Hoeflea sp. 108: one gene and its partner. The protein of the gene in region 2 interacts with the protein of the main gene of each other region in a pairwise test. Links are inferred from orthologs where the notes say so. Each region holds a gene or a part of one and is shown on either strand. Other genes may lie near its edges. The genes, in order: ybgC and secA.

What was found.
Region 1: the proteins of secA (region 2) and ybgC interact in binary tests that used the Escherichia coli proteins (3 or more experiments, as listed by UniProt). The link is inferred for Hoeflea sp. 108 from one-to-one orthologs.

Annotation. Positions count from the first base shown.
Region 1 is NZ_KB890024.1:4,523,281-4,526,372, reverse strand. What follows is about bases 109-2,883. They hold ybgC (tol-pal system-associated acyl-CoA thioesterase), read right to left. Parts: upstream 1,843-2,883; coding sequence 1,375-1,842; downstream 109-1,374. Other genes in these bases: B015_RS0122525 (cellulase family glycosylhydrolase), read left to right, coding at 1,899-2,883; tolQ (protein TolQ), read right to left, coding at 290-1,003; tolR (protein TolR), read right to left, coding at 109-279. Outside these bases: more of tolR, read right to left, coding at 1-108; more of B015_RS0122525, read left to right, coding at 2,884-3,092.
Region 2 is NZ_KB890024.1:4,085,666-4,089,282, reverse strand. Bases 250-3,549 are described here. They hold secA (preprotein translocase subunit SecA), read right to left. Parts: upstream 3,174-3,549; coding sequence 450-3,173; downstream 250-449. Other genes in these bases: B015_RS0120200 (peptidylprolyl isomerase), read left to right, coding at 3,413-3,549; B015_RS0120210 (hypothetical protein), read left to right, coding at 250-384. In the rest of the region: B015_RS0120215 (lipopolysaccharide biosynthesis protein), read right to left, coding at 1-63; more of B015_RS0120210, read left to right, coding at 154-249; more of B015_RS0120200, read left to right, coding at 3,550-3,617. UniProt on the Escherichia coli protein: Required for protein export, interacts with the SecYEG preprotein conducting channel.

The DNA of each region.
Region 1 (3,092 bases), 440 kb from region 2 along the record:
AAGCGCGATCTCGGTTTCCTGCAGATAGATCTGGCCGCCCTGGTTGACCGAGACGGTGATCGGCTGCGTGTCGGAATTGAGCGCCTTGGCCTGCGTTTCCGGCAGGTCGATGGGCACGCCCACGGTCATCATCGGTGCGGCCACCATGAAGATGATGAGCAGCACCAGCATGACGTCGACCAGAGGCGTGACGTTGATCTCGGAAACCAGCGCATGACGGCGTCCCCGCCGCCCGCGTCCGCCGCGGCCACCGCCGCCTGCGCCAACTGACATTCCCATGGTCTACTCCTCAGGCCGCCCGCTGCGCGACTTTTTCATCGATTTGGCGCGACAGTATGGCGGAGAATTCGTCGGCGAAGCCTTCCATGCGCGCCGCCAGCTTGCCGGCGTCGGATGACAGCTTGTTGTAGGCGATGACGGCAGGGATAGCGGCGAGCAGGCCGATGGCGGTCGCCAGCAGCGCTTCGGCGATACCCGGGGCGACGACGGCGAGGTTTGTCGACTTGGAGCCGGCGATGGCCTGGAACGAGGTCATGATGCCGATGACGGTGCCGAACAGGCCGATGAAGGGAGCTGCCGAGCCGATGGTGGCGAGGAAGCCGAGGCGGCCTTCGAGACGTTCCATCTCGCGGGTCAGCGCAAGGTCCATGGCCTTGTCGATGCGGGTCTGCAGGCCAAGCGGTGACTTGGCGCCCTTCTCGAAGCTCTTCTTCCATTCACGCATGGCGGCGACGAAGATCGCGCTCATGCCCGTGGTCTTGCGATCGGAGAGGTTGCGGTAAAGCTCTTCCAGCGACTGGCCCGACCAGAAGATCTGCTCGAAGCGATTCAGCGCCGCACGCATGCGGTTGTAGGAGATGACCTTGTCGACGACGATCGCCCAGGTCCAGACCGAAGCGCCGAGCAGGCCCAGCATCACCAGCTTGACGACCCAGCCGGCCTGCCAGAACAGCGCCCAGATCGACACGTCGGCGCCATGCTGAGCGAGAGGTAGGTTTTCCATCTTGAAACAGTCCTTAAGATTTCCGGGCCTGGCTACAGAGCCTGCTTTGAATTTCGGATCGGGCCGCCTTGCAGCCGGGTAGGGTCATTGCGATCCCAAGTTCAAAACAGGCTCATGGCTAGCCCTTGCGCATCATCCCATTGTGGTCCGTTCGCGCGAAGCTTCCGGAAGTGCCCCAAAATGCGCCTTTCGCGGCCTTTTCGGGGCGAAATTTGGTGAAAGGAAGGCCGCTCGTAATCCTTACGACTTTCACCTCGCCCTTAATGGACGGTTATGGTTAAGGATGGGTTAGTATCTCGGGCCGTTCCTGATGACTCTCGGTCAACCTCCGCATTCGCAGGTCGATGTCACGGGAAGCTTGTAGTGCGGCCTCAGCCGCGTGGCATGAAGGCTTCGATCCAGTCCCTGGGAAAGCGCCGGGGGCGGCCGTTCTCACCGATGATGGCGGCCTCCACCCGCGCCTCGACCAGCACGTCGCCGCCACGCTTGAGCTGCTGGGCCATGGTGATCCGGGCGCCTGAAATCTCCACCGTGCGCGTTTCGATGGTCAGCACGTCGTCGATCTTGGCCGGGCCGCGGAAGTCAATTTCCATGCGACGCACCACCCAGACGATCTTTTCGCCATGCTTGCCGTCGGCAAGCTCGGTGTGGTGGACGCCGGCGAGGCGCAGGAAATCGGAGCGGCCGCGTTCGAAGAATTCGAGATAGCGGGCATGGTAGACCACGCCGGAAAAGTCGGTGTCGGCATAATAGACCCGCGCCATCAGCCGATGTCCGAACGACGTCAGCGCGCCGGAAAGTCCCGAAGCAAGCGTGTCCTGTTCACCATGATCGGCCATGGGGCTTTCCTTTTTCCGGTCTTGCGGGCACCAGTCTTGTCCAGTCCGGCAACCCGATGGCAGCAATAACGGCGATGTTCAAGACCTCACTGACGGCGACGCTCGCGCTGGTTCTCTCGCTCGCTCCGGCCTCCGCCGCCAGCTTCTCGATGAAGCGCGGCATCAATCTCGACATCTGGGACACCTGGCCGGGTGAGGATCGCTGGGGCGAGGCGGACGTGCTCTTGCCCTTTCCGGAATGGCGCAAGAACCTGACCGAAGCCGACCTCAAGGCGCTTGTCGCCGACGGCTTCGACTTTGTGCGTATGCCCGTCGATCCCTCGGTTTTCCTGTCCGAAAAGGCAGTGCCGTTGCACGAACAACTTTTCGCGAGCGTTCTTGACGCGGCGCGCGCGATCAATGCCGCGGGCCTCAAAGTGGTCGTCGATCTCCATTTGATCCAGTCGGGCGGCAACGGCCAGATCGGCATGACCGAAGTGATGGCCGATCCCGGACAATTCGACCGCTATGTCGAGATCGTCCGACAGATGGCGCTGACCCTTACCAAGGAGAATCCGGAGCAGGTCGCGTTCGAATTGATGAACGAGCCCGTCGTCGACTGCGAGCCGGGTGAGAAAAAGGTCTGGCCGGAGCGGCAGCAGCGGCTTTATGCGGCCGCGCGCGCATCGGCGACGCGGCTGACGCTCGTACTCTCCGGTGGCTGCTGGGCAAGCGCCGAGGGATTGGCGTCAGTCGACCCGAAGGCCATCCCTGACGACAATGTGATCTGGACCTTCCATTCCTACGCGCCGTTCCTGCTTACCCATCAGGGCGCTACCTGGGCCGGCGACTTCATTCCCTATGTCACCGGGCTCCCCTATCCGCCGCACGAGGCGCCGCGCGCAGAACTCGATGCCACGCTCGACAACGTCAGGAAGAAGATCAGGGCGGAAGCCCCGGTGCTGCGCCGTCCGGGCCTGCTCAGCTATCTCGACGAGCAGGTCGCCACAATCGACAGCAAGGAAAAACTGGCAGTCGAACTCGACGCGCCCTTCGCCCAGGTCGCCGCCTGGGGGGCGAAGAACGGCGTCGCGAGCGACGACATCTATCTCGGCGAATTCGGCATGATCCGTCAGGAATACGGCAATCCCTTCGTCATGCCCGGCGCCTGGCGCGCAGCCTATGTCAAGGACATGATCGCCCGCGCCGAAGCCCACGGTTTCGCCTGGTCCGTCTGGGGTTACGGCGGCGCCTTCGGCATCGTCGATGAG
Region 2 (3,617 bases):
TGCGCGCGAGGCAATCGGCCCCGGCAGCAACCGCTCCGCCGTCATCGCTGCGGAAAAACGCACTCCATACACTCCAGTTTCCGCTGTTTTCGCTGACGGGTCTAACCGAGAGCGATTAAGAAACGGTTGGGTGGAACTGCGGGGGAGGGGCGGTTGATCTCGGAAGACGAACGCAAATCGATGCTGAGGGCCCATTCGATCGGTCCGACGATGATCCGCTATCTCGAGGAAATCGGCATCGAAAGACTGGCTGAGTTGCGCGGAGCCGATCCGCAGGAAATCGCCATGCGCATGAACATCGCGCTCGGCCGCCGGCATATCAACAGCATGGGTGTTGCGGCGCTGCGCAACCTGATCGAATTGGCCGACAGCGAAGCCGGCTGAGCCGCATGCCCAAACAAAACGGCGGCCCAAGGGCCGCCGTCTCAAATCAGTGTCGTCGCTGCCGATCAGGCGAAGGTGCCGTGGCAGTGCTTGTACTTCTTGCCCGAACCGCAGGGGCAGGCCTCGTTGCGGCCGACGCGGCCCCAGGTCGAGGGATCGTTGGGGTTGCGGTCTTCGGCGGCGACCACGCGGCTGTCGGCAAGCACGGCCACCGAGCCTTCGCCGAAATCGTCCTCGCCGGTCGTGCCGTCGATGTGATGGCCGAACATCTCGGGCGCTTCCGGCGGCGGGGCGTCCGCGGCCTGGCGCACCAGTTCGACGCGCATCAGCTGCTGGGTCACGGCCTGGCGGAGATTGCCGAGCATCGCCTGGAACAGCTCGAAGGCTTCGCCCTTGTACTCGTTCAGCGGGTCACGCTGGGCGTAGCCGCGGAAGCCGACGACGGAGCGCAGGTGGTCCAGATTGACCAGGTGCTCGCGCCACAGGTGGTCGAGCGTCTGCAGCACCACGGAGCGTTCGACATAGGTCATGACGTCGGGGCCGAAGCGCTCGGCGCGGTCGGCGGCTGCCTGGTTGGCGGCGGCGGTGATGCGCTCGTGCACCTCTTCCTCGGCGATGCCTTCTTCCTTGGCCCATTCGTCGACCGGCAGGTCGAGATTGAGGTTCTGAAGAACGCTTTCCTTGAGGCCGGCCACGTCCCACTGCTCGGCATAGGCGTTTTCGGGGATGTGCTTGGCGACCAGATCGTCGATCACGTCGTTGCGCATTTCGGCAACGGTATCCGACAGGCTCGTCGCATCCATCAGCTCGATGCGCTGCTCGAACACCACCTTGCGCTGGTCGTTCTGCACGTCGTCATATTTGAGCAGGTTCTTGCGGATGTCGAAGTTGCGCGCCTCGACCTTCTTCTGGGCCTTTTCCAGCGCCTTGTTGATCCAGGGGTGGATGATGGCCTCGTCTTCCTTGAGGCCGAGCTTCTGCAGCATGCCGTCCATGCGCTCGGAGCCGAAGATGCGCATCAGGTCGTCCTGCAGCGACAGGAAGAACTTCGAGCGGCCCGGATCGCCCTGGCGGCCCGAACGGCCACGCAGCTGGTTGTCGATGCGGCGGCTTTCATGGCGTTCGGTGGCCAGCACGTAGAGGCCGCCTGCGGCCAGGGCCTTTTCCTTGAGACGGGCGACGTCTTCGCGGATCGCCTTTTCGCGGGCGCTGCGCTCGGGGCCTTCAGGCAGGTCGGCGAGCTCCTCGGCGATGCGCATGTCGGCGTTGCCGCCGAGCTGGATGTCGGTGCCGCGGCCGGCCATGTTGGTGGCGATGGTGATCGCGCCGGGCTTGCCGGCCTGGGCGACGATCGAGGCTTCGCGCTCGTGGTGACGGGCGTTCAGCACCTCGAAGTTCTTGAAGCCGTCCTTGCGCAGGCGCTCGGCCAGCTGCTCGGACTTCTCGATCGAGGTGGTGCCGACGAGCGTCGGCTGGCCCTTGGCGTTGGCCTCGCGGATCTCGCGGACGATCGCCTTGTACTTCTCCTCGACGGTCCGGTAGACCTCGTCGTCCTCGTCGATACGGCTGACAGGCAGGTTGGTCGGAACCTCGGTCACGTCGAGATTGTAGATGTTGCCGAATTCTTCCGCTTCCGTCAGCGCCGTACCGGTCATGCCGGCGAGCTTTTCGTACATGCGGAAGTAGTTCTGGAAGGTGACCGAGGCCAGCGTCTGGTTTTCCGGCTGGATCGCCACGTGTTCCTTGGCTTCGAGTGCCTGGTGCAGGCCTTCCGAGAAACGGCGGCCCGGCATCATGCGGCCGGTGAACTCGTCGATGATGACGATTTCGCCGTCCTTGACGATGTAGTCCTTGTCCTTCTGGAACAGGCGATGGGCCTTCAGCGCGTTGTTGACGTGATGGACCATGGCGACGTTCTCGACGTCGTACAGCGACTCGCCCTTGAGCAGGCCGGCGGCGCGCAGCAGGTTCTCCATCTTCTCGGTGCCTTCTTCGGTGAAGATGGCAGTCTTCTGCTTCTCGTCGACCTCGTAGTCAGACGGAACCAGGTTGAGGAGGAAGGCGTCGACCGTGTTGTACATTTCCGAGCGGTCCTCGAGCGGACCGGAAATGATCAGCGGCGTGCGGGCCTCGTCGACCAGGATCGAGTCGACTTCGTCGACGATCGCAAAGAAGTGACCGCGCTGCACCATCTGGGCGCGCTCGTACTTCATGTTGTCGCGCAGGTAGTCGAAGCCGAGTTCGTTGTTGGTGGCGTAGGTGATGTCGCAGGCATAAGCTTCGCGGCGCTCTTCGTCGGACAGGCCGTGCACGATGATGCCGACCGACAGGCCGAGGAACTTGTAGAGACGGCCCATCCATTCGGCGTCGCGGCGGGCGAGGTAGTCGTTGACGGTGACGACGTGCACGCCCTTGCCGGTCAAGGCATTGAGGTAGACGGGCAGGGTGGCGACGAGCGTCTTGCCTTCACCGGTGCGCATCTCGGCGATGCCGCGGCCGTGCAACACCATGCCGCCGATCATCTGGACGTCGAAGGGACGCATGCCGAGCGCGCGCTTGGCGCCTTCGCGCACCGTGGCGAAGGCAGGGACCAGAAGGTCGTCGAGCGAGGCGCCGTTGGCGATGTCCTGGCGGAACTGCTCGGTCCGCGCCCGAAGCTGGTCGTCGGTCAGCGCCTGCAGTTCATTTTCCATTGCAGTGATCGCTTCCACCCGGGGCCGGGTCGACTTGACGCGGCGGTCGTTGGAGGAACCGAAAATCTTACGGGCGAGACCGCCGAGACTGACCATCAAGTGGTCCTTTCAATTCGAATGAAGCCGACTGTCCGCCGGCCGAACCTGCCTGGGAACATAGGGTGGCAGACTCAACACGAAAAGCGCCCGGAAAAACCCTTCTGGACGCGAAGACGATGGACAGATAAGAGGGGGCACAACTTATGTCAACGTTGCAGAGAGCCTGCCGGAGACGCCAAATTCCGCCACATTCGCGTTGATTTGGATGCGCGGTCATTACCCACCGGAGAGTCTAGATGTCTTTTTCGTTCCGTAGCGCCTCGCTTGCCCGTATCGGGCTCGCTGCCGGGCTCGTAGCGCTGTCGTCGCTTCCGCTCGCAGCGCAGGAGAGCGCTCCTGCTGCCCAGCCGGCGGCGCCTGCCGCGGCAGCGGTTGATCCGAACGCGGTCGTTGCGACCGTCAACGGCCAGCCGATCACCGAAGCCGACATCACGCTCGCCG